2 regions of the Pseudomonas sp. O230 genome follow, and region 2 is predicted to be linked to the other one. Evidence: riboswitches for the same ligand, from Rfam matches in the RefSeq annotation. Region 2 holds a riboswitch; the other holds the start of a gene.

Region 1 (15,311 bases), on a different contig from region 2:
AGCAAGCCCAGGCGCATCAGCAAGGCCAGGGACAAGCCGATGATTCGCGCACGGTCACGCTGCTCAGGCGGCAGTTTGTCCGCAAGGATGGCGATAAACACCAGGTTGTCGATGCCGAGCACCAGCTCCAGCACGATCAACGTCAACAGGCCCAGCCACGCGGTGGGGTCAGCTATCCATTCCATAAAACGTCTCGATCTCTTAGTGAATTCAGAATGCCGGGCACGGCAAGGCACGGCGCAGAGGCCGTGGAGTTGCAATGTCAAAGCTGTTCAGAAGGCGAAAGACCGGGTGTTTCGCGTGGATCAGGCGCGCGCGGTGGCGCCGGGAGGAAGGATAACTGGGAGGCTCCGAGAGGCTGTTCATGCAAGTCCTGAAAGGAAAAAGGCCTTGGAGCGTACAGGTGAAAGTAACTTTTCCCACAGCCAGAAATCATTACAAAATCTGTACACCTCTGGATTGCCGTTGTCCCGACCGCCGCCTTCGCGAGCAGGCTCGCGCCCACAATGGATCTTCGGTGTTCACAAAAAGTGTCGCGAAAGGCGTTTCAATGTGGGAGCGAAGCGGTTGCTTTTAGCGGTTTTTCACCCGCTCGATATACCGCACCACCGCCGCCGACTTCTCGAACCGCCGATAAACCAACGACAACCACGAACTCGCCTCACCCCCCTTGATCGACCGGTAAAGCACACCCGGCAACCCGACATGCCCGACCACCGACTCCGGCACCACCGCCACGCCCTGCCCCAGCGACACCAGCGCCAGCACGGCCACCAACCCGCCCGGTTGCGCTCCGAGTTTCGGCGCAAATCCGCCCTCGGCCGCGACTTGCAAGGTGCCGCTGATCTGCTCCGGCAGGATGAACCTCTCCCCCTGCAAATGCTCCGGGCCGATCTCGGGCAAACGGCACAGCCACGACTCACTCGACAGCGCCAGCACAAAACCTTCGGCGTCGAGGCGAATGGCTTCAAGCCCCTCGGGCAACGTCAGGGGTGAGCGCACGTAACCGATATCGAATCGACCTTCGAGCACCATCGCCGGCAACGTCGCCATCGGACTTTCGCGCACGTTGAGGCTGACGTCCGGACATTCGCGACTGAACGCTTGCACCTGTTTCTGCAACAAACCCGAGTACACCGCAGAGGCCACGTAACCCAGCTCGATATGACCAATATCCCCTCGCCCGGCGCGCTGGGCGTTGCGTTGGGCGTATTCAAATTGGCGCACCGTCGCCTCGGCTTCGATCAGCAGTGCGGCGCCCGCTTCGGTCAGGCTGACCTCACGGGTCTGACGCACGAACAGCCGCGTGCCGAGCTCGTTCTCCATGTCCTGGATCTGCCGAGTCAAGGTCGGCGGTGCGATACCGAGTTGTTCGGCGGCACGAGTGAAGTTGCCTTGTCGGGCAACGGCCAGAAAGTAGCGGAAATGCCGTATGTCCATCGGTTGATTAGCTCAAAGGTAATGAAGTGCCGGTTTTCGGCTAACGAAGCCTGTAAGCGGACGCGATAAGCTCATGTGGCAATCACAGTAGAGAGCCCACACCATGCACGTCAAACCTCTTATCGCCGTTATGACCCGCCGCATTGCGCAAAAGGCAATCCGGTCATGAGCCGCGTCAATCCGCGCCTCACACTGTTGACAGCCTCTGGCGTCTGTTCGTTGATCGTCCTCGACACCAACATCGTCGCCGTCACCTTGCCGACGATTGCCCGGGACCTGGGCGCAAACTTTGCCGACATCGAATGGGTGGTCAGCGCCTACATGCTGGCGTTCGCCGCCCTGTTGTTGCCGGCCGGCAGCATCGCCGATCGCTTCGGCCGGCAGAAAACCCTGCTCTGTGGCCTGGTCATTTTCATTCTGGCGTCCATCGGTTGCGGCGCTGCGCCCAATGCGTTGTTTCTCGACGTCGCGCGGGCGATCAAGGGTGTCGGCGCGGCGCTGCTGCTGACGTCGGCACTGGCCTCTATCGGCCATACGTTTCACGATGAAGTGGAACGGGCCAAAGCCTGGGCGTTCTGGGGCGCGTGCATGGGCGTGGCGATGACCGCCGCACCGACCATCGGCGGGCTGATTACCGAGTACATCGGCTGGCGCTGGATCTTCTACCTGAATTTGCCGGTGGGCCTGTTCCTGATGCTGATGGTCTGGCGCGCTGTGCCGGAGTCTCGCGACCCGCAATCCGCACGCCTCGATCCGTGGGGCAGCCTGGCGTTCAGTGGCAGCTTGCTGTGCCTGATCTGGGGCCTGATCGAAGCCAACCGGATCGGCTGGAACAACCCGAGCACTTACGCCCGACTGATCGGCGGCGCGCTGTTACTGGGGTTGTTCGTCGTGATCGAGCGGATGCAGCGGCGGCCGATGGTCGACCTGCAATTGTTCAAACATCCGCGCTTCATCGGCGCCTTGCTGGGCATGTTTGCCTACGCCGGTTGTGCTCAGGTGATGATGACGTTGCTGCCGTTTTATCTGCAAAACGGCCTGGGTTTCTCGGCCATCGCCTCGGGATTGGGCATGTTGCCGTTTGCCCTGACCCTGTTGATTTGCCCACGTATCGGTGTGCGTATGGCCAGCCGATTTGCCCCGGCCACGTTGATGGCGACCGGTTTGAGCCTGGTCGGCATCGGCAATTTGCTCAGTGCCTGGGCGGTCAGCAGCGGCGGTTACCTGCCTTTCGCCCTGGCCATTGCCGTGACGGGCGCGGGGGCCGGGCTGCTCAATGGCGACACCCAGAAAAACATCATGGCCTGCGTACCTCGGGAGCGCACCGGGATGGCCTCGGGCATGAGCACCACCATGCGTTTCAGTGCGATTGTGCTGGCGATCGGCGTGTACGGCGCGTTGCTGTCCAGCCATGCCGAGCAGTTGTTGCGCGCAGATTTGTCGGCACAAGGCGCGCAATGGCTGGCCCAGACCCAGAGCATCGCGTCACGGGTGGTGGCCGGTGACATGCCGGCAGCGCTGGGCCTGGTGCCGGAGGCGGCGCGCAGCGTGGTCGAACCGTTGGCCCGACAGGCGTTCGTCGGCGGCTTCAGCCTCCTGTTGTGGGTCGCCGGTTTACTCGCGTTGCTCGGGGCATTGGTGGTAGGCACGTTGATGCGCAATCCGATTCCCGCCCCATCGGCTGCCGCCATCAGCGCGAGGGCTTGAAGGACGCCAGCACCCGCTCGGCATTCGCATCGCAGCCCATGCCGTCGGGGCGGGCGTGGATATCGTCGAGCACCGCCAACAGCTTCGCCTTGCTCTGCGCCAGGTGCTGCTGCATTTCTTCGATCTGGTCGACTTTGCGCTTGAGGCCCGCGACCAGTTCGTCGTGCTTGAATTCACCGGTCGCGGTGTCCGGCATCAACTGCTTCAGCTCTTCCAGACTGAACCCGGCCTGCTGCGCACACTGGATGAGATACAGCGTTTGCAACACCTGCTCGGGGTAATGCCGGTAGCCGTTCGCCCGGCGTTCCACCTTCTGGATCAGCCCCTGCGCCTCGTAAAAACGAATGCGCGAGGCGTTAAACCCGCTCAACTGCGCCAATTCACCAATCTTCATAACGGCCTCGTTTGCCTGCTTGACATTAAAGTTAACTTTAAGCTTAGCCTCTGCTCTTCATTGATGAGGAGTCAAGCATGTCGCCTTTCCAAGCGTTGAATTTGCCCAACGGCCAGACCATCGGCAATCGCATTGCCAAAGCGGCGATGGAAGAGAACCTGGCCGACACCGGGCAAGCGCCGTCCGATGCGCTGCTTCGCTTGTATCAGGCCTGGGCCGGGGGCGAAGCCGGGTTGTTGCTGACGGGCAACGTGATGATCGACCGCCGCGCCATGACCGGCCCCGGTGGCGTGGTGCTGGAAGATGATCGCGACATGGCGCGCTTTCGCCAATGGGCAACAATTGGTCGTTCCGGTGGCGCGCAATTCTGGATGCAGCTCAATCATCCGGGGCGCCAGACCATGGCCAACCTCGGCCAGCAAGCCTTGGCACCGTCTGCCGTGGCGCTGGACCTGGGGGCGTTCTCGAAGATGTTTGCCGAACCCAGGCCGATGTCCGAAAGCGATATCAGCGATGTCGTCACCCGCTTCGCCACCAGCGCTGCCCTTGCCGAAAAAGCCGGCTTCAGCGGCGTGCAGATTCATGCGGCACACGGTTATCTGATCAGCCAGTTCCTGTCGCCATTGACCAATCGCCGCAGCGACCGTTGGGGCGGATCGCTGGCGAATCGCGCACGCTTGTTACTCGAAGTGATCAGCGCCGTTCGCCAGGTCGTATCACCGGAATTTTGCGTCTCGGTAAAACTCAACTCGGCCGACTTCCAGCGCGGCGGTTTCGATGCTGACGATGCCCGCCAAGTGATCCAGTGGCTCAACGACCAGCCGATTGATTTGCTCGAGTTGTCGGGCGGCAGTTACGAAGCGCCGGCCATGCAGGGCGAGGCACGTGATGGCCGGACCCTGGCGCGGGAAGCGTACTTTCTGGACATGGCTGGCGAACTGGCGAGCGTGGCGCGCATGCCGGTGATGGTGACCGGCGGGATTCGGCGCCTGGCGATCGTCGAACAGGTGCTCGACAGCGGCATTGCCATGGCCGGCATCGGCACCGCGCTGGCCCTCGAACCGCAGTTGGTGAAACACTGGCGTGAAGGCCGGAACAGCCATCCGCAACTGCCGCCGATCCGCTGGAAACGCAAACCGTTGGCCGCATTGGCGAGCATGGCGGTGGTGAAATTCCAGCTGCAGCGCCTGAGCCGTGGACGCCAGCCCCGCCCCGAGGTGTCGGCGGTGTGGGCGCTGATCCTCGACCGTTGGTACATTGGCCGGCGTACGCGGCAGTATCGTCAGGCGATGGGAAAGTAATCAGGGGGAGGTTCAAAGTTCGGCTGACGCGGGAAAACCGCGTCGCCCCCATCGCCGACACTGTTTTACCGCCCGGAGAATCGCAATCTGGAGAGCTGCCGCAAATCCGCCGCAAGGTAATAATCATCGGTCCAGCTGTCATCCACCTTCAACGGCTGCACCTGCTTGAGCGCCAGCTGCCTGGCAAAGTAGCGAAAGCGGTAATGCTCGTAGAATCGCAGCAATTCCAAGCCATAACGGTCGGCCAGATCGGTATCGCCGCGCACGATCAGGTAGTTCTCGTCATTGCCGTTGCTGGCCGCAACGCTGAGGTTGTGGCTGCCGCTGATGATCGTCGGCGCGTCGCTGGTGAAGTCGGTGACCACGGCTTTGGTGTGCACCAGCAGGTTGCCCTTCTGGCCTTTCATGTTCTCTCGGAGCCAGCCTTCCAGCCCGGTGTTGAGCAGCGCAGTCGCGGCGAATTCGGCACTGCGGTCGGCGTGAAAACCGGTGATGCGGCTGGCGGTGTTTTGCAGGCCGTAACGCAAAATGTCGTCGTGGGGCTGGCCGAGCAGCGCGTTGAGAATCTCGTCGGGCAAGGCGAACGCGGTGACAAACAGTACGTCCTTTTTCGCGGCGTCGATGATCTCGACAAACTCACGCAAATCACCCTGCCCCGAACGCGGGGAGAACCCGGCGAACAACGGCTGCTGCGGGTCCATCGGGTTGTGTTGCGTGAGCCATTGCCGGGTGGCACCGACGTCGGCCGGTGTCGCCCAAATCTGCTCGAAAGTCTGCAGATAGCTGGCGCTGACGCGCGCATCGTCCAGCACATGCACCACGTTGGCCTGGCGGTAAACGCCATTGGGCGTGAAGTTGGTGCTGCCGCACAGCACCGCTTCTGGCTGATGTTGGCCGGCGCCGTCGAGTCGGCTCAGCACCATGAATTTGTTGTGGAAGATGTTGTGAGTCACGCGCCCGCGCTTGTTCGCCGCCGGGATTTTTTCCAGGCTGGTCTGGTTGATGGCGGTGTCCTCATCGTCGGGTTGTGCGTGATACAGCACGCGAACCTTCACGCCCCGTTCGAACGCCGCGTTGACGGCATCGACGATCACCTGCAACTCATATTCGTAAATGGCAATGTCCAGCGCCCACTGACCATCCAGCGCCCGTTCGATAAACCCCAGCAAGCGCCCGAGCAGACCATTTTCCAGCCATTGCCGAGGGGCATCGGACCAGGCTTCGATAGGCAGGTTTTTGTTGGCGCTGATCAGCGCGTCGAGCTCGGGAAACTTGCGCTGGAATGCCTGACTCGCGGCCACCGCGCGGTTGAAAATCACGCGTTGATTGTGCGGCAGGCCATTGTCGGACGTGACGGTCACTTCCAGAGATTCGCCCAGTTGCGGTGCCTCGGCGCTGCCATAGGCGAGGTGGATGCGGTAATGGATCGTCATCCCCGGATTGACGGCGTAATCGGCCCAGCGAAATTTCTGCAAGGGTGCGAGGTCGCTCCGGGTGGCGTGAAACTGCGGGAACGTATGGGTCTTGCCGGGGAACGTCAGGCTATTGAACAGGAACAGCCAGGGCTTGCTGCCCTGCTGTTTTTCGATGGCGAAACCAAGCAGGCCTTTGCGGCGGGATTCGGCCAGGTCCATGGCCAGCAACACGCCGTTGGTACCCGCGTAGGCTTTGACGCGGAAATCATCCTGACTGTTTGTGGCGAGAACACGCATGCTTCACTCCTGTGAATGGCGGCTTTCAGAGCATAGGGCAGCGCTGCGGGTTATGGGGACAATGCTGTAACCGAGTGGATGCTATCGCGGGCAAGCCCGCTCCCACAGGATTTGTGTATTGACCAACAATTTTGCGAACGACACAAACCCTGTGGGAGCGGGCTTGCCCGCGATGCGGCCCTTTGAGACGCGGCAACTTTCAGCCTGAGATCAGCTCATCAATATGCCGATAATCTGTTTGCAGATCGGCTGCCAACTGCCGCGCCCGCCCCAACCGAATCGGCCCGCGCTCAATATCAATCAGCAACCCCGGACACTCAAGCACCGGCAACCCCGACCATTCCTTCAACCGCCCATCCGTCACCAGCAACAAGCGCTGCTGTTCCGCCGGAAAGCGTTTTTGCCGCACCGCGAGCCATCGCCCCGCCTCGCCGAGCGCCGCCAGCAACGGCGTGCCGCCGCCCGCGCCAAGACCGTCGAGCCAGTGACCTAATCCGCTGGAAGCTTTCAATCCCTGCACCTGCCACTTCGGCGCCTGGCCGCTGGCCGTCAGCAATGCCAGGCGCGCGCGCTGACGGTAGGCGTCGTCAAACAATTGCGCCAACAGCCCCTTGGCATCGCTCAATGCCTGATGACGGCGCGTCGAGGCCGAGGCGTCGACGATCACCAGCCACAGTTCGTGCGGCGAGCGCGTGCGCAGATGAAACAGCACATCCTGGCGTTGGCGCGGGCGGCCGTTAAGCAAGGTGCCGGGCCAATTGATCGAACCGTTGCGGGCGGCATGACGCTGACCGTGTTTGCCGTGGTCCAGCTGTCCGGCGCGGGGTCTGGCATTCGCCCCCGCGTCAGATCGAGGGCGAATGCCTAGGGCTTTTTTGGCCAGCTCGGCACTTCACGTCGAGCGCCGACTGGCAGCGCCTGCGCGGGCATTTCACCCCACTGGCCCTGACCTTCGCTCGGGTTGGGCTGTTGTGGCGAGGGCTGCCGGTCCTGTTGCGGCGCCGGTGGCGACTGTTCGCGACGACGATGGCGCAAGGCGAACTCGGCAACCGCGTCGATATCGTCCTCGGCAATCGCGCTCGCCCCCCGCCATGCCGCATGGGCACGGGCGGCGCGCAGCCAGACCAGATCGGCGCGCAGGCCATCGACGCCGGCGGCAAAACAGCGCTCGGTAATCTGCGCCAGCGCCTCATCGTCGAGGGGGATGCTCGCCAAGGTGCTGCGCGCTGTCTGGCAACGTTCCCGCAGCGACTGCTGCTGGCTTTCCCACTCGGCGCAGAAGCGTTGCGGATCGCTGTCGAAATCCAGACGCCGACGGATGATCTGCCCACGCTCGGCCGGGGCGGTATGGCCGCTGAGGGCGACGTTCAGGCCAAAGCGGTCGAGCAATTGCGGACGCAACTCGCCCTCTTCCGGGTTCATGGTGCCGATCAGCACGAACTTCGCCGAATGCCGATGGGAGATGCCGTCGCGTTCGATCAGATTGGTGCCGCTGGCGGCGACGTCGAGCAGCAAGTCCACGAGGTGATCGGGCAGCAGGTTGACTTCATCGACGTAGAGCACGCCACCGTCAGCCTTGGCCAATACACCGGGAGAAAATTGCGCGCGACCTTCGCTCAGGGCGGCGTCGAGGTCGAGGGTGCCTACCAGGCGCTCTTCAGTGGCGCCCAGCGGCAAGGTGACAAACTGGCCGCTGGCAAGCAGATCCGCGAGGCCTCGGGCCAGGGTCGATTTGGCCATGCCACGCGGGCCTTCGATCAACACGCCGCCGATTTTCGGGTCGATGGCGGTGAGGTACAGGGCGAGTTTCAAGTCGTCGGCGCCGACCACGGCGGATAAGGGGAAATGCGGGGTGTCGGTCATCTTCAATACTCGTTCATGGTCGGTGATCTATCAATAAATCTCACAGGCGCCTTAATCCCTGTCGGAGGCGCATCAACTGTCTTCTTCTATGTCCAGCAGCAGATTTTCCAGAGCCTCTTTATATGCTCCAGGTTCCTGCCACATCCCCCGCTGCTGCGCTTCCAGCATGCGCTCGGTCATGTCGCGCAACGCATGGGGATTGTGCTCACGGACAAAATCCCGCGTCGCCGGGTCCAGCAAGTACGCATCGGCCAGCAACGCGTATTGGTGATCGTCGATCAACTGCGTGGTCGCGTCGAACGCGAACAGGTTATCGACCGTCGCCGCCAGTTCAAACGCACCTTTGTAGCCGTGCCGTTTGACCCCGTCGATCCACTTCGGATTGGCCGCTCGTGAGCGGATCACCCGGTTCAATTCTTCCTTCAACGTGCGGATTTTCGGCAAGTCCGGCTGACTGTGGTCGCCGTGGTAACTGGCTGCCGCTGCGCCGCTGAGGCTTTCCACGGCCGCGAGCATACCGCCCTGGAACTGGTAATAGTCGTTGGAATCGAGCAAGTCATGCTCACGATTGTCCTGATTTTGCAGCACAGCCTGAACCTGGCTCAGGCGCTGGGCGAACTGCTCGCGGGCCGCCGTGCCTTCGTCGGAACCGCCGTAGGCATAGCCGCCCCAGTTCAGGTAGACCTCGGCCAGGTCCTCGCGGCTCTGCCACAAACGACCGTCGATAGCCCCTTGCACGCCAGCGCCGTAAGCACCGGGTTTGGCGCCGAAGATGCGCCAACCGGCCTGCCGCTTGGCCGCTTCCTCATCAAGGCCCGATTGCAGCAACGCTTCGCGTTCGGCGCGGACCTTGGCTGCCAATGGATTGAGATCGTCCGGTTCATCCAGCGCAGCGACCGCTTGCACCGCCGCATCGAACAGGCGGATCAGATTGGCAAAGGCATCACGGAAGAACCCGGACACGCGCAAGGTCACATCCACGCGCGGGCGGTCGAGCAGGCTTAGCGGCAGAATTTCGAAGTCATCGACCCGCTGACTGCCCGTCGCCCAGACCGGGCGCACACCCATCAGCGCCATGGCTTGCGCTATGTCGTCGCCGCCGGTGCGCATGGTCGCGGTGCCCCAGACCGACAAGCCGAGCTGACGCAGGTGATCGCCGTGATCCTGCAAGTGCCGCTCGAGAATCAGGTTCGCCGACTGGAAACCGATGCGCCACGCGGTGGTGGTCGGCAGGTTGCGCACGTCCACCGAATAGAAGTTGCGCCCGGTTGGCAACACGTCGAGACGACCACGGCTCGGCGCGCCGCTGGGGCCGGCGGGGACGAAGCGGCCGCTGAGGGCGTCGAGCAGGCCGCGCATTTCCGCCGAGCCACAGGCGTCCAGGCGTGGCGCGACGACTTCGCGCAGGTTGTCGAGGATGGCCTTCACCTCAATCCAGTTTGCGTCCTGTGGGAGCGAGCTTGCTCGCGAAAGCGGTGTGTCAGGCAAATCAATGTCGACTGAAACTCCGCTTTCGCGAGCAGGCTCGCTCCCACAGGGTTTAGGGCTGGCACTCAAAACTTGCGAGATCAGTTGAGCGGCGAACAACTCCAGACGTTCACGGGCATCCCCCGCCGTGCGCCAGACTTCATCGCTGATCGATTGCAGTTCATCAGGACGCGCACCGGTCCACGGATCGGCCAATGCACAATCCAGCGGATCGAAACCCAACTCGAACGCCTTGGCCAACGCCCGCAGCAGACTCGACTGCGCGCCACGGCCATCGCCACGTGGAATCCGCAGCAGCGCCAATAACGTGTCGATGCGCAGACGCCCGCTCGGCGACTCGCCAAAGATGTGCAGGCCATCACGGATCTGCGACTCCTTCAAGTCGCACAAATAGGTGTCCAGACGCGGCAGCCAAATGGCTGCATCGGCGTCGCTGTCGAGCTTCTCGTCCAATTGCAGTTCACGGTCGATGTGCGTGTCGCGCACCAGTTGCAGAATGTCGCGCTGCAATTCACGGGCGCGGCGCGGATCGAGCAATTGCGCTTCGTAATATTCGTCGGCGAGCAGTTCGAGGTTGCGGAGCGGGCCGTAGGTTTCGGCGCGGGTCAGCGGCGGCATCAGGTGATCGATAATCACCGCTTGCGTGCGGCGCTTGGCCTGGGCGCCCTCGCCCGGGTCGTTGACGATGAACGGATAGATGTTCGGCAGCGGCCCGAGCAACGCGTCCGGCCAGCAATTCTCCGACAGCCCGACGCCTTTGCCCGGCAGCCATTCGAGGTTGCCGTGCTTGCCGACGTGGATCACGCCGTGTGCGCCGTAGGTGTTGCGCAACCAGAAGTAAAACGCCAGATAACCGTGGGGCGGCACCAGGTCCGGGTCGTGATAGACCGCGCTCGGGTCCACCTGATAACCCCGCGCCGGTTGAATGCCGACAAAGGTCAGGCCGAATCGCAGCCCGGCGATCATCATCCGCCCGCCGCGAAACATCGGATCGCCTTCGGGCGTGCCCCAGCGCTCCAGCACGGCGTGGCGGTTGGCCTCGGGCAAGGCGTCGAACATCGAGTTGTAGTCGTCCAGCGCCAGGCTTTGATGACACGGACGCTGGTCGAGGGTGTCGAGGTCGTTGCTAACGCCGCCGAGCAATTGCTGGATCAGCGCGGTGCCGCTGTCCGGGAGTTCGGCGGGCAACGGATAACCTTCCGCGCGCAACGCACGGAGGATGTTCAACGCGGCGGCAGGTGTATCGAGGCCGACGCCGTTGCCGATACGACCGTCGCGGGTCGGGTAGTTGGCGAGGATCAGGGCGATGCGTTTTTCGCGGTTCGGCACCCGCGCCAGATCGATCCAGCGCCGCGCCAGTTCGGCGACAAAATCCATGCGCTCAGGTGCAGGCCGGTAGCAAACCACATCGGATTGGCTACGCTCGCTGCGCCATGCCAGATCCTTGAAGCTGATCGGCCGGCTGATGATCCGCCCGTCCAGTTCCGGCAGCGCGATGTGCATCGCCAGATCCCGCGGCCCGAGGCCCTGCTCGCTGGCACGCCAACCGGGTTCGTTGTCCTGGGCGCAGATGGCCTGGATCACCGGGATATTGCGTCGGAACGGCCGCAAGTGCGGCGCTTCCGGGCTGGACTGGGCGAAACCGGTGGTGTTGAGAATCACCGAGGCGTCGACTTCATCCAGCCAGTCCTCGACCACCGTCAGGCAGCCGGGCTCCTTCAAACTGGCCACGGCAATCGGCAAGGGGTTCAACCCCGCCGCTTGCAAACGCTGGCAGAAAACATCAATGAACGCGGTGTTCGCCGCCTGCAAATGCGAGCGGTAAAACAGCACCGCCGCCACCGGTTGACCGGCCTGCCAGTCGGCGTGCCAATCTTTCAGTGCGGCGGGGCTTTTTTGCGGGTGGTAGATCGCGGTGCGCGGCAGGGTCTGCGGTTCGGCCCACGCATAGTCGCGATCCAGCCAGCGATTGGCCAGGCAGCGAAACAGGTCGAGGGCGTTGGCCATGCCCCCCTGGCGCAGGTAATGCCAGAGCCGGTCGCGGTCTTGCGCAACCACCGTGCTCAGGTCGCTGAGCTCCGGGTCCGGGCGATCATCGCCGGGCACCAGAATCAGTTGCACCCCGCGCTCGGACAACTCGACCAACCGCTCGACGCCGTAGCGCCAATACGCGATGCCGCCGTGCAACGAGATCAAAATCACCTTGGCATGACGCAGCACTTCGTCGACATACAAGTCGACCGAGGCGTGGTTCTGCACCTGCATCGGGTTGGCCAGACGCACGCTCGGATAATCGTCCGGCAACTGCTGCGCGGCTTCGGCGAGCAGCGCAAGGCTGGAATCGCCGCTGCACAGGATCACCAGTTCGGCGGGGGTTTGTCCAAGGTCGGCGATGTTGTCATCCGAGACGAAACCGCCGGGCTGGGTCCTGAGCAGGTGCATGGGTTAAACGCTGAGCGCGGCGCGCAGTTGCGCTTCGAGTTGCGCGGCGTCGAGTTCCTGGCCGATCAACACCAGACGCGTGGTGCGCGCTTCGTCGGCGCCCCACTGACGGTCGAAATGCTTGTCGAAACGCGTGCCCACGCCCTGAATCAACAGGCGCATCGGTTTGTTCGGGATCGCCGCGAATCCTTTGACCCGCAGGATGCCGTGCTTGACCACCAGTTGAGTCAGCGCGTCCATCAGCAAACTTTCATCGGCTTGCGGCAGTTCGATGGAAATGGAGTCGAACGCGTCGTGATCGTGGTCATCTTCGCCTTCATGATGGTGATCGTGATGGCTGTGACGGCTGTCGATGTGTTCTTCGGAGCCGGCACCGAGACCGATCAGCACGTCCAGCGGCAGGCGACCGCTGCTGGCTTCGATGACTTTGACTGCCGGTGGCAACTCTTCGGCGACTTCCAGGCGCACGCGGGCCAGGTCTTCAGGGCTGATCAGGTCGGCCTTGTTGAGAATCACCAGATCGGCGCTGGCCAGTTGGTCGGCGAACAACTCGTGCAGCGGCGATTCGTGATCCAGGTTCGGATCGAGTTTGCGCTGGGCGTCCACTTGATCCGGGAACGCGGCGAAAGTGCCAGCGGCAACGGCTGGGCTGTCGACCACGGTGATCACCGCGTCAACGGTGCAGGCACTGCGGATTTCCGGCCACTGGAAGGCTTGAACCAGCGGCTTTGGCAGGGCCAGACCCGAGGTTTCGATCAGGATGTGATCGAGGTCGCCGCGACGGGCTACCAGTTCACGCATCACCGGGAAGAATTCTTCCTGAACGGTGCAGCACAGGCAGCCGTTGGCCAGTTCGTAGACGCGGCCGTTGGCTTCTTCTTCGGTGCAACCGATCGAGCACTGCTTGAGGATTTCACCGTCGATGCCCAGCTCGCCGAACTCGTTGACGATCACCGCGATGCGGCGGCCTTGCGCGTTGTCGAGCATGTGCCGCAGCAAGGTGGTTTTGCCCGAGCCGAGGAAGCCGGTAACGATGGTGACGGGGAGTTTGGCCAGTGTTTTCATCGGATGCCCTTTGGCAAGGTGGCGGGCGTACGGGACGACGACCGCAACGACAGGCGCGCGGAAGAGTTCGCCACCGGATCACCCCGCCCGGTTGTAGTGAGAATTCGTATCGAGGCAGGTCTCCTGGCTGACGGTGTGCCTGTCGCGAGACTGGCGTTGGCTGCGCCTTCCCGCGGGCTCCAGGGCTGGAGCGTGCAGTGGCGTGGCAGCGAACATCACCGTTCACAGTTGCGGGGGCAGCCGCGGCATCGACCGCGTTCCCTTCTTAGCTCCGGCAGACGCCGGAGAACCTCGAATGCTCAAGGCTACGCATCGTCTTGGGGCGGGTCAATGTTCGCTTGAGATCTGCAGAGGCAGGAATGCCGCCTTCGCGAGCAAGCCCGCTCCCACCCGGGAGCGCATTCCAAAATGTAGGGGCAGGCTTGCTCGCGAAGGGCGCGCACCGGTCTCGAGTTGAGAACCCCTGCCAATTGACGCCCAACCCCCGCCCATGCTCTCCTACACACCTTGTTACGGGTGCCCTTCACAGGGTGAAACGGGAAACCGGTGAATCATGTGCTTTACTCAAAGCCATGTCAGTCCGGTGCTGCCCCCGCAACGGTAAGCGAGCGAAGAATCAAATCCACTGTGCCAGCAGTTTGGTATGGGAAGGTGGTTCTTGCAGGTTTCGGCTGACGCCCAAGCCCCTCGTGAGCCCGGAGACCGGCCCGCAACACAAAGTGACGATTACGTTCACTGAATAACAAACCCGCGGTGGGCGGGCGCTGTTTGAACCTCTGCGAGCCCGATTCGCAGGGGTCTTCCATGCGCTCTATTCACCCGCTGACAGACCAGAGGGAAGCGCCATGTCGATCATCAGCAGCACCGGCCCGAGCAGTACCGATAAGAGCTCCGCCAGCACCACCCCTGCCACCCTGGCTCAACGCCTGACCGCCGCCGTTTGTGCGTCGATCCTGGGCGCGTGCCTGGTGTACTTTGCCGGTTTCTCACACATCGAAGCGGTGCACAATGCCGCACACGATACCCGTCACAGCTCCGCTTTCCCGTGCCATTGAGACCTGCTGACATGATCAAGCGTATTGCGCAAACCGCAGGTTTCACCGGGCTGCTGGCCGCCCTGTTGCTGACCCTGCTGCAAAGTTTCTGGGTCGCTCCACTGATTCTGCAGGCCGAGACTTACGAAAAATCCGAGCCGGCCGCTGTTGCAGTTCATGAACACGCCGCCGGTGCCGCCGCTCACACCCACGACGCCGAAGCCTGGGAGCCGGAAGACGGCTGGCAGCGCGTGCTGTCCACCACGGGTGGCAACCTGGTGGTTGCCGTCGGTTTTGCGCTGATGCTCGCTGGCCTCTACACCTTGCGCGCACCGACCAAAACCTCCCAGGGCCTGCTCTGGGGCCTGGCCGGTTACGCAACTTTCGTCCTCGCACCAACCCTCGGTCTGCCACCGGAACTGCCAGGCACAACGGCGGCGGATCTGGCACAACGGCAAATCTGGTGGATCGGCACCGCAGCGTCCACTGCGGTTGGCATCGCGCTGATCGTATTCAGCCGTCACTGGCTGATGAAGATTCTCGGCGTGGCCATTCTGGCGGTTCCACACGTGATCGGCGCACCGCAACCGCAAGTGCACTCGATGCTTGCACCGGAAGCCCTGGAAACCCAGTTCAAAATCGCTTCGCAGCTGACCAACATGGGATTCTGGCTGGCTCTGGGCCTGATCAGCGCCTGGTTGTTCCGCCGCAAAAGCGATGGCCAATACCACGCATGACCAACACCCGCACAGCGCCGACGTTAGTGGTCGGCCTGGGCTGCCAGCGCGGCTGCCCTGTCAGCACGCTGCGGGCGTTACTCGATCAGGCGTTACAGGCGCATCACATCAAACTTCACCAGATCAAG
Region 2 (15,311 bases):
CACCTTTGAGCAACGGCTCGGCAGTGATCACATCCGGCGCGGCGAATTCGACCGCCGGTGGCAGCGCGACCTCGCAACTGCTGGCCAGCGCGTTGGCGGCTGCGTCGAGGCGATGATCGAGATCGTTCAACTCGCTGGCCTGAACCAGACCGAGGTGCCGACTCGGCAATTCGATCCCGGTTTCCCGGGACAAGGCGCCGTACCAGCGCAAACCTTCAGTGAGGCTGCCTTCTAGCAATTGCGCATGCCGCAAGGTGCCGACGCGGTTGGCCAGCACCCCGGCGAACGGCAAGTCCGGCTGATACTTCGCCAGCCCCAACGCAAGCGCGCCGAAGGTCTGCGCCATCGCCGTGCCGTCGATCACCCCGAGCACCGGCACACCGAAGTGCCGCGCCAGGTCAGCGCTCGACGGCGTGCCGTCGAACAGCCCCATGACGCCTTCGATCAGGATCAGATCCGCTTCACCGGCGGCTTCCCACAACAGTCGACGACTTTCCTGCTCGCCGACCATCCACATGTCCAGTTGATACACCGGTGCACCGCTGGCGCGCTCGAGAATCATCGGATCGAGAAAGTCCGGGCCGCATTTGAACACGCGGACCTTGCGCCCCTGATTGCGATGCAAACGGGCCAGCGCAGCGGTGACGGTGGTCTTGCCCTGTCCGGAGGCCGGCGCGGCAATCAAGACCGCCGGGCAATGACGTGGTTGATTCACAGCTCGACGCCTTTTTGCGCTTTGATCCCGGCCTGGAACGCATGCTTGATCACGCCCATTTCGGTGACGGTGTCAGCCAGCTCGATCATTTCCGGCTTGGCGCCGCGACCGGTGACGACCACGTGTTGCATCGGCGGACGTGCCTGCAAGTCACTGAGCACCTGATCGAGATCGAGGTAACCGTGCTTGAGGGCGATGTTCAGTTCATCGAGCACCACCAGGCCGATCGAGGGATCGCGTAGCAGTTCGCGGGACACTTCCCACGCCGCTTCGGCGGCGGCGATGTCGCGCTGGCGATCCTGGGTCTCCCAGGTAAAACCCTCGCCCATCACATGAAACCGTACCTGCTCCGGGAAACGCCGGAAGAACAACTCTTCGCCCGTGCTGTTGCGCCCCTTGATGAACTGCACCACGCCACACTGCATGCCATGGCCCAACGAGCGGGCGAGCATGCCGAACGCCGAGCTGCTTTTGCCTTTGCCGTTGCCGGTCAGCACCAGCAGCAGGCCGCATTCATTCGGGGAGTTGGCGATGCGTTCGTCGATCACGGCTTTTTTGCGCAGCATGCGCGCCAGATGGCGTTCGTCACGATCGGGGGTATCAGTCATGGGGAGCTCTCCGTTGAGGCTGGATAACGGCGGGCAGGCACAAGAATAGACGGCAAGAAGCCTGGCATCGCCCACCGTGATGCCGCTGGATGGATCAGGCCGGTCTCCGGGCTCATGAGCGGCGTTGGCCTGACTGCGCGCCTTCCCATATCGATGATCGACACAGTGGCTCAAGGCGCAGTCTTCACTCATTTACCGTTGCGGGGGCAGCGCCGGGATCGTGGTTCTTCATTCATCGAATGAACGCACTCACCGGCTTCCCTGTTTCACTCTGTCGACCGACGTCACAGAGCACCTGAAACAAGCCGCGAAGGTTAGAGGGTTGGGGGTGGAGCGTCAATTAAAGCCGGGGCGCCGCTGGGCGAATAACTGCCACTGATCAATAAAATGACGCCAATCTTGTGCCACGCTCTCAGCAGTGATATCAAAGCGCCACAACCTGACAACACAATAACAAGGGTGAGCCACATGCAAGGCATGATCATCAGCAATCCGAAGCTGGAATTCCTGCGCCCGGTGCTGGAGCGCTGGTTTGACTGTATCGACCGCTACAACGCGGTGCGCGGCGACAACGACACGCCTTACTGGTACGACGAAAAAGCCAACCTAGGCTTGCTCTCGGCCGCCGCGTGGATGGCGGAAATGGTCACGCTTCAACAGACACCCACCCGCAAACACAACGAGGAAGGCGAACGCAACGCCCGCGCCGACCTGTTCATTGCCACCAGCGAAGAACGCGCCTACCTTCAAGTCACGCAGCGTTGGCCACGGGTCAACGGCCTGAACCTGACACAGGCCCTGGCCGATATCACCAGCGACGCCAAGCGCATCAGCTACGCCAGCGACCTGAAACTCGGCTGCCTGTTCGTCGCGCCGCAAAAGGCCCAGCACGGCGCCACCCCGGAAGAACTGCAGGACATGGTCGACGACCTGCAAAAGGAACACACCTGCGCTGTCGCCTGGTATTTCCCCTACGCCTACCGCAAGTTGCGCAACGAAGCGGGCAACTATCACCCCGGTATCGCCGTGCTGTTCAAGGAAGCTCGTGGCTGAGTGGTTGAACCATCGCGGGCTTGCGCTTCTCTACTGATCAGGTCACTGCATTTATAGGGAAGATCAGCATGCGCAAGCCCCAGCTCGTTCTCATCATCGCTCTCGCCGGAGGGCTCGCCGCCTGCGGTGAAACATCCAGCCTGCAAGTCTCCGACGGCACCGGCCCGTCACCCAAACTGCCGGAACCGAACAAGACCCTGATCCCGACTGTGAACATCGCCCCGGCGATCGGCTGGCCGGACGGTGTGAAACCTGTGGCCGCTGCGGGAACGCAAGTGGCGGCCTTTGCTGAAAACCTCGATCACCCGCGTTGGCTGTACGTGCTGCCAAACGGCGATGTGCTCGTCGCCGAGACCAATGCGCCACCCAAACCCGACGATGGCAAAGGCGTTAAAGGCTGGGTCATGAAGAAAGTCATGGGCCGCGCCGGTGCGGGCGTCCCGAGTCCGAACCGCATCACGTTGCTGCGCGACAAGGACCACGATGGCATCGCCGAAACCCGCTCGGTGTTTCTGGAAAACCTCAATTCGCCCTTCGGCATGACGCTGGTTGGAAATGACCTGTATGTCGCTGACACGGACCGCTTACTGCGTTTCCACTATGAAGTCGGCGACACGGCTATCAAATCGCAGCCGATCAAAGTGGTCGATCTACCGGGGGGTACGCTGAATCACCACTGGACCAAAAACGTCATCGCCAGCAAGGACGGCAGCAAGCTCTACGTCACGGTGGGCTCCAACAGCAACGTCGCCGAAAACGGCATGGACCAGGAAGTAGGTCGCGCGGCGATCTGGGAAGTGGATCGCGCCACCGGCAACCATCGGATCTTCGCCTCAGGCCTGCGCAATCCCAACGGCATGGCGTGGGAACCGCAGAGCGGCGCGTTGTGGACGGCCGTCAACGAGCGGGATGAAATCGGCAGCGACCTGGTGCCGGACTACATCACCTCGGTCAAGGACGGCGCATTCTATGGCTGGCCGTTCAGTTATTACGGTCAGCACGTCGACTTTCGCGTCGAGCCGCAAAACCCGGACCTGGTGGCCAAGGCTATCGCACCGGACTACGCGGTCGGCCCGCATACCGCATCACTGGGCCTGACGTTTGCTGATGGCAACACGCTGCCAGCGCAATTCAAGGACGGCGCGTTCATTGGCCAGCACGGTTCGTGGAACCGCAAGCCGCACAGTGGTTACAAAGTGATTTTCGTGCCGTTCAGTGCCGGCAAACCGACCGGGCAGCCGGTTGATGTGCTGACCGGGTTCCTCAATAAAGACGAAGATGCCATGGGCCGGCCGGTGGGCGTGGTGATTGATCAACAGGGCGATTTGCTGGTGGCGGATGACGTGGGGAACAAGGTGTGGCGGGTGTCGGCAACTAAATAGCCGCAGCTCCCACAGGGTTCAGCGTTTAGCGCTTGCGGCACAGCGTTAACCCATCGCCCAACGGCAACAGCGACAGATCCACGCGCGAGTCATCCTTCAAGGCGAGATTCAGTGCCTGGATGGCTCGGGTGTCTTCACTCTCGGGATTGCGCTCCAGCACCCGCCCGCTCCACAGGGTGTTATCAAACACCGCCAGACCACCAACGCGCAGCAGACGCAGCGCGTGCTCCAGGTAGGCAGGATAGTTAGCCTTGTCAGCATCAATGAACATCAAATCGAATTGTCCGGGCTGATCCAACTGAGCCAGGGTTTCCAGCGCGGGCGCCAGGCGCAGGTCAACACGATGAGAGACGCCTGCTTCCTGCCAGTAGCGGCGCGCCGTGGCGTTGTAGTCGCCGGGGATATCACAGCAAATCAGCGAGCCGTCATCCGGCAAAGCCGCCGCCATGCACAACGCGCTGTAACCGGTGAAGGTGCCAACTTCCAGCAGGCGCCTGGCGCAGGTGAGTTTCACCAGCAAGGCGAGGAACTGCCCCTGCTCCGGCGCCACCTGCCAGCGCGCCATCGGCAGCGCCTGGGTTTCCTCGCGCAAACGCTTGAGCAGCGGCGTTTCCCTCAGGGAAACGTCGAGCAGGTATTGATACAGGGAATCGTCGAGATTGAGTGTACGTGCGGTCATGACGACCTCTGCGAACTAGGGGTTGCGCGCCAAATGCTCGGGTTGCAGAACACGCTTGGCGCTCAGGTAGGCTTTCTGCCAATACGCCTTGGACAAGCTGTCGAGCTTCACCGTGCCACCCGTGGCTGGCGCATGAACGAAGCGGCCTTCGCCAACGTAGATCCCGGCGTGGCTGACCTGAGAACCGCCATTGGTGGCGAAGAAAATCAGGTCACCGGTTTGCAAACCTTCCTTGCCGACATTGGCTGCCTGCATGCTGATCATCTCGCGCGTGGTGCGCGGCAGGGAAATTCCGGTGACGTCACGGTAGACATAACCGATCAGGCCACTGCAATCGAACCCGGAATCTGGCGTATTGCCGCCCCAGCGATAAGGCGTGCCCACCAGCCCCAACGCGCGAAACAGCACGTCTTCTGCTTCGGGAGAGAAAGCCTGGGAAGAACCGAAAACAATCGGCGCGCGAGCCACCGGCGCAGGTGGCGGCGTGCGGCTGGCGCAGGCGCTGAGCAGCGCGGCGAAAAACATGAGAGCGAGGCGGGCCGACATCGTCATAAGCAGAACATCCTGATCTGGCTGCGGCTTTTTCCACCGGAAAGGCAGAAAAGAAAACCGCCTGCGCAGGACGCAGGCGGTTTGCCATCAATAATAGATCAGGATTCTAGCGGGTACGCGGCAAACTTCAAGTAAGACTTTAAGTTCGCCTTACAAACTGTCCGCCTTCTCTGTTGCAGAGACGTCGTTGTCGCCACTGATGTGGCGACAGGCCAGGCAATTACTTGCGTGCCGTGACCACGGTCGGGGCCATCGCGAGTGCGCGCTTGGCTTCGATGAAGGTCTTGCTCCAGTAGCTGTCGCCCAGGCTATCGACCCGGACACCACCGCTTTTGCGGCTGCTGGAGTGGATGAATTGGTTGTCACCGAGGTAGATCCCGGCGTGACTGACACGACCGCTACGACCATTGGTGGCGAAGAACAGCAGATCACCCGGCTTGAGCGCACTACGAGAAACCAGTGGCGCGTCAACATTGATCATTTCGCGAGTGGAGCGCGGCAGGTTCATGCCGGCCTCTTCACGAAACAGGTAACCGATGAAGCCGCTGCAATCGAAACCGGCTTCGGAGGTGCCGCCGAAACGGTAACGGGTACCGATCAGGGACATGCCACGTTCGAGAATGCTGTCGGCCAGAACAGGAAGCTGGTACGACTTGCCATCGGCGAAGTCAGCCAGTTCTTTGTCGGTGGCCAGCTCTTCCTGGAAAAGAACGGAAGAAGATTGCGCAGTAACTGAATTTCTAACCTGCTGTTGTTGCTCTTGCTGGGACACTGGAGAGTGAGCAGCGCAACCAAACAACAGGGTGACGAGTGCGAGAGGCACGAGGGGTGCGAAGCGATTTAGCATGGGCACGACCGTGGCTGATAGTTGTAAAGAAGCCGAGACTATGCCCGCTATCATCCTCATTTGCAAATTCAATCGAACTTTATGTGACTTTCCGGTTTCGCGTTTCCATCTAAGCGCTTAAGCCCCATTTAGACGCTTGCGCAGCCTGCCCCGTGTAGGAAAGCGGATTTTGTGGCGCCTGAAATATGCCGGAACCCGCGAAAAACCTGGGCTTTACCAGCCCAGCGTTTCTTTCAGGAACGGAATGGTCAGCTTGCGCTGAGCCTGAAGGGAGGCCTGATCGAGACGCTCAAGCAACTCGAACAGCGCGCTCATGCTGCGAGTACCGCGAGTCAAAATAAAATGCCCGACTTCGTCGGTCAGGTGCAGGCCGCGACGGGATGCACGCAGTTGCAAGGCTCGCAATTTGTCTTCGTCGGACAACGGCCGCATCTGGAAGATCAGCGCCAGGGTCAGACGGGACTTGAGGTCCGCCAGCTTCACCGGCAATTCACGCGGCGAGGTCGACGCAGCAATCAGCAAACGCCGACCGCTATCACGCAGACGGTTGAACAGATGGAACAACGCCTCTTCCCAATCCGCGCGCCCGGCAACTGCTTGCAAGTCGTCGAGGCAAACCAGTTCGTATTGTTCGAGGTTATCGAGAATTTCGATGCCGCGATCCAGCAGCTCGGCCAACGGCAGGTACACCGCAGGCTCCCCCAGCTGCTCAAAGCGCAGACAGGCCGCCTGCAGCAAATGCGTACGCCCTACCCCGTCCTTGCCCCAGAGATAAATCAGGCTTTCGGTCCAGCCGGCGTCGGCTTCGCAAAGCCGCTCGACATAGCCGAGTGCAGCGGCATTGGCGCCTGGGTAGTAATTGATAAAGGTAGCGTCATCACGCAGACGCACACCTAGGGGCAGCTGAATCGGTTTCATGCTGACTGAACAGTTCCAAAGGAACCGTTAGTGGCCTCTGTGTAAAGTTTGCGAAGTTTATACCCGTGACGCTGACCGCACAATGCGACAGACCATAAGCAAAATCAAAGGTTTGCGTTATCGCGGTGGTTTTATGGGTGTTTCTTTGGCGGCGTATGTGACAGCCGCGCAAGAGATACGGGCCAGCCTGGCACTGAACCAGGCCGCCCGCGACGGGTCACCAGCGAACCTTAAAGCTCGGGTTCGTCGACGCCACTGTAGATATCAGAATCCTTATACAAATCATGCACATGACGCACCAGCACCATGATCACCGCCGCCACCGGGAGCGCCAGCAGCACGCCGGTAAAACCGAACAGCTCACCCCCGGCCAGAATCGCGAAGATCACCGCCACCGGATGCAGACCGATCCGGTCGCCCACCAGCAATGGCGTCAGCACCATGCCTTCCAGCGCCTGACCGACCATGAACACCGCGACGATACCCACCATCGGGTACAAGTCGCCGCCGAACTGGAACAGACCGGCAATCAATGCCGCGCCGATCCCGATGACAAACCCCATGTACGGCACGATCGCCGCCAAGCCAGCAATTATCCCGATCAGCAGCCCCAGTTCCAGCCCGACCAGCATCAGCCCCGACGCGTAGATCACGCCCAGCGCCACCATCACCAGCAACTGCCCGCGCACGAACGCCCCGAGCACTTCATGGCATTCGCCGGCCAGGATCACCACGCGCTCTTCACGATCACGAGGCAACAGGCTGCGGATCTTGGCCATCATCACATCCCAGTCCCGCAGCAGGTAAAAACTCACCACCGGAATCAGCACCAGATTGGCCAGCCAGCCGATCAACGCAAGGCCCGAAGCGGTCGCCTGACTCAGCACCACGCCGACGATGTCGGTGGTCTGGCCCATATGTTCGCTGATCGCCGCTTTGAGTTTGTCGAATTTCCAGAAGCCATCCGACAACCCGAACTTCGATTGCGCCCACGGCAATGCGGTGTGCTGCAACCAGTCAAGCATCTGTGGCGCCAGCTCATACAAGCGAAACAACTGCTTGGCGAGCATCGGCACCAGCACCAGCAACAACGTGGTGAAAATCAAAGTGAACAGCGCGAACACCGACACCACGCCCCAGGTCCGAGAGAGGCCGGCCTTTTCCAGCCGATCCACCAGCGGGTCGAACAAGTAGGCCAACAGCAGCGCCACCAGGAACGGCGTCAGAATCGGATGCAACAGCCAGATAAACGCGCAGAGCAGAACCACCCCACCCAACCAGAACCAACGCCGCGTATCGGCCATGTACCACTCCATATGCATCTATATAAAGAAAGAAAACCTTACCAACGGAAACGCAACTGCGGCACCGGTGCAGGCGTTGGCGCGACAGCAGGCGCCGAACCCTCCGCCACCGGCTGAACAGCCGCCGTCGGTGCCGACGCCTCACCCGCCGGAACTTCCTGCAACTTCGCCAGCGACAACTGCGAGCGCAACTGCTCGGCGCTGCCGTTGACCCGGTAAAGAATCCGGTCACCGTCAACACTTTGCAGGCGCGCGCCAAAAGGCTCCAGCAAATGCCCGAGCGCGGCATAGTGCTCCAGGTTCATGCCCTGCACTTCCAGCAACTGCTCTCCCGAAGCACCCGGCTTGACCACAAACCGAGGCGCCAGACGCTGACTGACCGCCAGCATCACCGCGTCAGCCACAGCAGCCTGATCTGCGCCCTGCACACTGCCCGCCTCTTTCTGATCGCCCAACCACAAATGCCATTTGGCCTGCCACTGACCGCCCTCTTCCCGGGCATGCACTGCCAGCAGGGCATCGGCGTTGTAACGTTCCGATGCGCCGCGCAGTGGTGCTGCATCCGTACCTTCCAGATTCGGCGCGGTGGCGACCAATTGTTCACTCAAGTCCGCCAAGGGCAGATGCAGCGGCAGCCCACGATGCTGTGCGGCGCGACGTAGCGGCGTGGCAGCGGCCTGGCCATCACCGACCAGGCTCGAACCTTCGGTGGAATCGTTCAACCACCAACCGAGGATCGACGGCCGGTTCGCGCCCCACAGTGACAGTCCGGCACGGCGCAACGCCTGTTCGGTGGAAGCCGGGTCGAAATCGACTTTCAGCACTTCCGGCGGGCCGGCGTCGAAGCCGTACTGACTGATGATCTGCTGCGGGTCCTTGCGGATCGCCGCCAGGCCCGGGCTTTGTGCCGCCTTGGGATCGCCGGTCAGGCGCAACACCAGCGTATCGAGCGCGCGCTGAGTGGCTTGATCACGCTCTTCAGGCGCCTGACTGGTGACAGGCTCGCGCACCTGATAAAGGCCTTTTACGGTTTCGGCTTGGCTAGCCAGACTGACCAGGGACAAACAACCCACAAACAATGATCTGAAAAAACGCATGGAAGATTCCTGACGACAAGAGCGGCTGGAACTGACCGCATGAAGACAATCGAGCAAGACTGTGACCATTGCCCGCCGTAAAACATTCACACGTCCCGGTTAAGTTTTTCGCACTGCCATAACGATAGACGGTTAATCGCGATACCTTATACAGCCAAGCGGGAGGCGACCAACACGGGCAATCACGGTTTTTTTGTATCGATATGCCCCTGCTGTCGGCCTGAGGATGGCCGCTGCCCCTCAAGCCTGATAAAATCGCGCGCCTTCGCAGACCGGCAACAGCCGGGCACCCTGAAATTCGCGCAAGGCACATGCCCTTCGTTTGTTTCGGCGGTCCCACTGGACTCGGTCGTTACCCCTGAATCCCCCCTAAAGGCCTGGATCATGAGCAAGCAACCCTCCCTGAGCTACAAGGACGCCGGTGTAGACATCGACGCCGGTGAAGCATTGGTCGAACGCATCAAGAGCGTCGCCAAGCGCACTGCGCGCCCGGAAGTCATGGGCGGCCTGGGCGGTTTCGGCGCCCTCTGCGAAATCCCGGCCGGCTACAAGCAGCCCGTGCTGGTTTCCGGCACTGACGGCGTCGGCACCAAGCTGCGCCTGGCGCTGAACCTGAACAAACACGACAGCATCGGCATCGACCTGGTGGCCATGTGCGTGAACGACCTGGTGGTCTGCGGCGCCGAGCCGCTGTTCTTCCTCGACTACTACGCCACCGGCAAACTCAACGTCGAAACCGCGACCCAGGTCGTGACCGGTATCGGCGCAGGCTGCGAACTGTCCGGCTGCTCCCTGGTGGGCGGCGAAACCGCTGAAATGCCTGGCATGTACGAAGGCGAAGACTACGACCTGGCCGGTTTCTGCGTCGGCGTCGTGGAAAAATCCGAAATCATCGACGGTTCGAAAGTCGCTGCCGGCGATGCCCTGCTCGCCCTGCCGTCTTCCGGCCCGCACTCCAACGGCTACTCGCTGATCCGCAAGATCATCGAAGTGTCGGGTGCCGACATCGAAAACATCCAGCTCGACGGCAAGCCGCTGACCGACCTGCTGATGGCTCCGACCCGCATCTACGTGAAGCCGCTGCTCAAGCTGATCAAGGACACCGGCGCGGTCAAAGCCATGGCCCACATCACCGGTGGTGGCCTGCTGGACAACATCCCGCGCGTACTGCCAAAAGGCGCTCAAGCCGTGGTTGACGTGGCGAGCTGGACCCGCCCTGCCGTGTTCGACTGGCTGCAAGAGAAAGGCAACGTCGACGAAAACGAAATGCACCGCGTGCTGAACTGCGGCGTTGGCATGGTGATTTGCGTGGCGCAAGAGCACGTTGAAACCGCGCTGAACGTCCTGCGTGAAGCCGGCGAGCAGCCTTGGGTCATCGGTCAGATCGCCACCGCTGCCGAAGGCGCGGCCCAGGTTGAACTGAAGAACCTCAAGGCTCATTGATGTCCCAGACCTGTGATGTGGTGGTGCTGTTGTCCGGCACCGGCAGTAACTTGCAGGCCTTGATCGACAGCACGCGGACCGGCGACAGCCCGGTCCGCATCGCCGCGGTGATTTCCAACCGCGCCGACGCCTACGGCCTGCAACGCGCCAGGCAGTCGGGTATCGACACCCGCTCCCTGGATCACAAGGCGTTCGAAGGCCGCGAAGCCTTCGATGCCGCGCTGATCGAACTGATCGACGCCTTCAATCCCAAACTCGTGGTACTGGCCGGTTTCATGCGCATTCTCAGCGCTGACTTCGTGCGCCACTACGCGGGTCGCCTGCTCAACATACATCCCTCGCTGCTACCCAAATACAAAGGGTTACACACTCATCAGCGCGCGCTGGAGGCCGGCGACACTGAACACGGCTGTTCCGTGCACTTTGTCACCGAGGAACTCGATGGCGGACCACTGGTCGTACAGGCAGTAATACCGGTAGAGTTGCACGATTCGCCGCAAAGTCTGGCGCTGCGAGTTCACACCCAGGAACACCTGATCTACCCGATGGCCGTACGCTGGTTTGCCGAAGGTCGTTTATCACTCGGTGAACAAGGTGCTTTACTGGATGGCAAGTTACTCGCGGCCAGCGGCCACTTGATTCGAACCTAGGAGATTTTATGCGTCGCGCCCTGCTCTTCGCTTGCGCTCTGCTTGCCCTGCCTTTCGCGCAGGCTGCGGAACTTCAACCTTTCTCCGCCAGCTACACCGCCGACTGGAAGCAGTTGCCCATGAGCGGCACCGCCGAGCGCAGCCTCACCAAGGAAGCCAACGGCGTCTGGAAGCTCAGTTTCAAGGCTTCGATGATGATCGCCAGCCTGACCGAAGAAAGCACCCTGACCCTGGACAAGGACACCCTGCTGCCACAGTCCTACCACTTTGAGCGCGGTGGTCTGGGTAAAGCCAAAAAGGCTGACCTGGATTTCGACTGGACCACCAAAATGGTCACTGGCACCGATCGCGGCGACGCAGTCAAGATCCCGCTCAATCGCGGCATGGTCGACAAATCCACCTATCAGCTTGCTCTTCAGCACGACGTGGCTGCCGGCAAGAAAAGCATGAGCTATCAGGTGGTCGATGATGGTGAAGTCGATACGTATGACTTCCGCGTGCTGGGCTCGGAAAAGGTCGACACCAAGGCTGGCCAGATCGACGCGATCAAGGTCGAGCGCGTGCGCGACCCGACACAAAGCAAACGCATCACCGTGCTGTGGTTCGCCAAGGATTGGGATTACCTGCTGGTCCGCCTGCAACAGGTCGAAACCGACGGCAAGGAGTACAACATCATGCTCCTCGACGGCAAGGTCAACGGCAAGTCTGTCAAAGGCAGCTGATCCGGATCGATATGAAAAGCCCCGCTCATGCGGGGTTTTTTTAGCTTTGAAAAAGGCGTAGCGCCTGTAGAAGCGATGCCGGGACTAAACCGAAAACCGCGCCACCATTGAATTCAAATCCACCGCCAATCGCGACAGCTCCTGACTCGCCGCGCTGGTCTGATTCGCGCCCGCCGAAGTCTGCAACGCCAGATCACGAATGTTCATCAGGTTGCGATCCACTTCCCGCGCCACCGCTGCCTGTTCCTCCGAAGCGCTGGCAATCACCAGGTTGCGCTCATTGATCAAGGTGAACGCCGAGGCAATCTCTTCCAGCGCAATGCCGGCGGTCTTCGCCACTTCGAGCGTCAAGCGTGCGCGGGTATTGCTTTGTTGCATCGAGGAGACCGCAGAGTCGGTGCCCTGCTGGATGCCAGCGATCATCTGTTCGATTTCCCGCGTCGATTGCTGAGTCCGGTGCGCCAGAGCTCGCACCTCATCGGCCACCACCGCAAATCCGCGCCCGGCGTCCCCGGCCCGCGCCGCTTCGATCGCTGCGTTCAAGGCCAACAGGTTGGTCTGCTCGGCAATCGAGCGAATCACGTCCAGCACCTTGCTGATGCCATAAACCTTCTGCGCGAGGGCTTCGACCTGAGAGGCATTAGCGGTGACATCGTCGGCGAGGGATTCAATCGACAACACCGTCTGGTTCACCTGCTCGCGGCCATGCTGGGCAATCCGGTCGGATTCACGAGACGCTTCGGACGTGGCCACCGCGTTGCTCGCGACCTCTTCCACTGCCGCGGTCATCTGATTGACCGCCGTCGCCGCCTGATCGATTTCCAGGCTCTGCTGATGCAGACCGCGCGTCGCGTCTTCCGTCACACAACTGAGCTGTTCAGAGGCCGACGCCAATTGGCTGGAGGAATCGGAGATGCGCCGAAGGGTGTCGCGCAAACTCTGCTGCATGCTTTTGAGTGCGTGCAGCAGGCGCGCCGGCTCGTCCTTGCCGCTGATGTGAATGTCGCCGGTCAAATCACCGCTCGCCACCCCTTCAGCCACCCTCAACGATTGCGCGAGGGGCAACACGATGCTGCGCGTCAGCAACAGCGCCAAGGCAATGGTCATCAACGCCGTCACACCAATCATCACGCCCACCCAGACCCTGGAGCTGCTGAACACCGCACGCCCCGCCTCGGTCGCGAGGTTGGCGTTGTGCTTGTTCAGCTCCACCAACTCCTTGAGCGTCACCGCGATGCCATCGGCCAACGGACTCATCTCACCATTAAGGATCGCTGCCGCCTCCTCCACTCGTCCCTCAGCAGAAAGACTCATCAGCTGACTCTGAAATTGCAGATATTGCTGCTCGGAGGTTTTGAAACGGTCGAACAGCACACGTTCCTCAGGCAGTACGATCAGTCGGTCATAGCGTTGCTGCGCTTCGTTGAGCGCACCTTTGAGTTCGTTGAGTTTGCCGACGTTTTGCGCCAACGCCTGCGGATCGCGGTTGATCAACAGGCGCATGGTCAGGGCCCGAAGTCGCAGCATGTCCTGACTCATTTCGCCGACAGCCATCACACTGGGCAGCCAGTTGTCATCGACCTGATCAGACTGAGCGCGCATGTTCGACATCTGCAGCAAGGCAAACGCCCCCAACCCAAACACCATCAGCGCCAGCAAGCCAAAACCCAGGCCCGCACGCGGCGCAATATTGAGACTTCTGATACTCATTGCTCTGGTTCCTTCCAAAAGCGCTGCATCAACCCTGCAGCGGGTTGCTTTAGACGATATCGGTCCAGAGAAAATTTGCGTAAGACGAAAACGAGATATCAAAACGCCCCAACTACTTCGACCACCGGGCGGTAACGATTCAGCCGCCGGACTGCGGCATATCGAGAAAGTGGAACGCGTCGCGGGAGGAATGCTCTATACCTTCAAGATCTTTTTTGATCGAATGACTTTCCCTACTGCCGAGGTTTCTCATGACCGTTACCGTCAATACCGTTTCCGCCGAAGGTTTTCGCCACAGCGTACAAATCGATGATCACGAACTCTTTGCCGATGCGCCGGCCTCGGCGGGCGGCGAAGGCTCGGCGCCGGAGCCGCACGACTACTTCGACGCAGCCCTCGGGGCCTGCAAGGCTCTGACGCTTAAAATGTACGCGAAGAAAAAGGACATTCCGCTGACGGGCGTTGGGGTGGAGGTCAAACGCGACAACAGTGAAGAGCAGAAAGGCAAATATGTCCTTCACGTCAAACTGACGCTCAAGGGTGTGCTCACCGACGCGCAGCGCGACGAACTGCATCGCGTGGCTGATCGATGCCCGGTGCACAAGCTGATGACCACCACTGACGTCAGCATCGAAACCCATCTGTCCGAAGGTGCGTTCAGCCAATAGCGGCAAGGCTCGGGCTAGCGGGTTATGCTCCACGCGTCACCCGCTCAGCCTGGAATGCACCATGAACACTCCGCTCGTGATTCGCCCCCGCGCCGAAGATGTCGAAGGCCAACCGATTTTTCGCCCGCTGCCGTCAGCCAAATGCCGCAGCGTCGGGCCTTTTGTATTTTTCGACCACATGCTGCAAACCCGTTATCCGGCAGGTAAAGGCATGAATATCCGCCAGCACCCGCACATCGGTCTGTCGACCCTTACCTACTTGTTCGAGGGAAAAATCCAGCACAAGGACAGCCTCGGTTCCGATCAGGTGGTGGAGGCCGGCGACGTCAGCTGGATGACTGCCGGCAGCGCCATTGCCCACGTCGAGCGCACGCCCGAGGCCTTGAAGGCCAGCGGTTTCACGATGCACGGTTTGCAGATCTGGCTGGCCTCACCCAAGGATCATGAACAGGGACCGGGGCACTACAGCCATCACCCGGCAGCCACTTTGCCGGTCAGCGATAACCTAGGCGTGAAGATCCGAATGATCGCCGGGTCAGGCTTTTGCCTGGAATCGCCGGTGCCGGTGCTGTCTCCCACGTTGTATGCGGAACTGATACTGCAAACGGCGACGACGTTGCTGATTCCCACCGAGCATGACGAACGGGCGTTGTACGTGTTGAGCGGTGAAGTGCAGCTGGATGGCGAGTCGATAGAACCGCATTCGCTCGTGGTGTTGCCTGCGGGGGAAGAAATGACGCTGTTCGCCGAGAGCGACTGTCATGCGATGTTGTTCGGCGGCGCGCCGCTGGATGGACCGCGACGGATCAACTGGAATTTTGTGGCGAGCGATCCGGCGGCGATTGATGAAGCACGCCGACGCTGGGCGGCCGGGGATTGGCCGACGGTGCCCGGGGAAAGCGAACGAATCGAGCTACCCCTGAAATAGGCCTTCACTGCTCAACCATATCCCGTGTAGGAGCT

Evidence for each region. Region 2 has a riboswitch for cobalamin ahead of cobO (cob(I)yrinic acid a,c-diamide adenosyltransferase). Riboswitches for the same ligand answer to the same signal wherever they lie in the genome.
Region 1: it holds a riboswitch for cobalamin, as region 2 does, so the genes downstream of both, cobW (cobalamin biosynthesis protein CobW) here and cobO (cob(I)yrinic acid a,c-diamide adenosyltransferase) in region 2, are expected to answer to the same signal.

The regions. Positions count from the first base shown of each region.
Region 1 covers NZ_JBJGXN010000014.1:112,688-127,998, reverse strand. The annotation lists gene ACI77H_RS27700 (TerC family protein) at 1-185, opposite strand, end outside; gene ACI77H_RS27695 (LysR family transcriptional regulator) at 574-1,440, opposite strand; gene ACI77H_RS27690 (MFS transporter) at 1,606-3,147, shown strand; gene ACI77H_RS27685 (MerR family transcriptional regulator) at 3,131-3,541, opposite strand; gene ACI77H_RS27680 (NADH:flavin oxidoreductase/NADH oxidase family protein) at 3,619-4,842, shown strand; gene ACI77H_RS27675 (phospholipase D-like domain-containing protein) at 4,908-6,554, opposite strand; gene ACI77H_RS27670 (vWA domain-containing protein) at 6,754-7,365, opposite strand; gene ACI77H_RS27665 (ATP-binding protein) at 7,419-8,417, opposite strand; gene cobN (cobaltochelatase subunit CobN) at 8,490-12,347, opposite strand; gene cobW (cobalamin biosynthesis protein CobW) at 12,351-13,412, opposite strand; cobalamin riboswitch at 13,508-13,721, opposite strand; cobalamin riboswitch at 13,910-14,138, shown strand; gene ACI77H_RS27650 (CbtB domain-containing protein) at 14,258-14,467, shown strand; gene ACI77H_RS27645 (CbtA family protein) at 14,479-15,183, shown strand; gene ACI77H_RS27640 (cobalamin biosynthesis protein) at 15,180-15,311, shown strand, end outside.
Region 2 covers NZ_JBJGXN010000002.1:494,139-509,449, forward strand. The annotation lists gene ACI77H_RS05585 (cobyrinate a,c-diamide synthase) at 1-715, opposite strand, end outside; gene cobO (cob(I)yrinic acid a,c-diamide adenosyltransferase) at 712-1,323, opposite strand; cobalamin riboswitch at 1,403-1,637, opposite strand; gene ACI77H_RS05595 (hypothetical protein) at 1,792-2,376, shown strand; gene ACI77H_RS05600 (PQQ-dependent sugar dehydrogenase) at 2,445-3,758, shown strand; gene ACI77H_RS05605 (O-methyltransferase) at 3,784-4,437, opposite strand; gene ACI77H_RS05610 (C40 family peptidase) at 4,453-4,989, opposite strand; gene ACI77H_RS05615 (C40 family peptidase) at 5,210-5,836, opposite strand; gene hda (DnaA regulatory inactivator Hda) at 6,050-6,754, opposite strand; gene ACI77H_RS05625 (AI-2E family transporter) at 6,985-8,058, opposite strand; gene ACI77H_RS05630 (DUF2066 domain-containing protein) at 8,097-9,155, opposite strand; gene purM (phosphoribosylformylglycinamidine cyclo-ligase) at 9,540-10,598, shown strand; gene purN (phosphoribosylglycinamide formyltransferase) at 10,598-11,248, shown strand; gene ACI77H_RS05645 (DUF3108 domain-containing protein) at 11,257-11,970, shown strand; gene ACI77H_RS05650 (methyl-accepting chemotaxis protein) at 12,055-13,680, opposite strand; gene ACI77H_RS05655 (OsmC family protein) at 13,932-14,348, shown strand; gene ACI77H_RS05660 (pirin family protein) at 14,410-15,276, shown strand.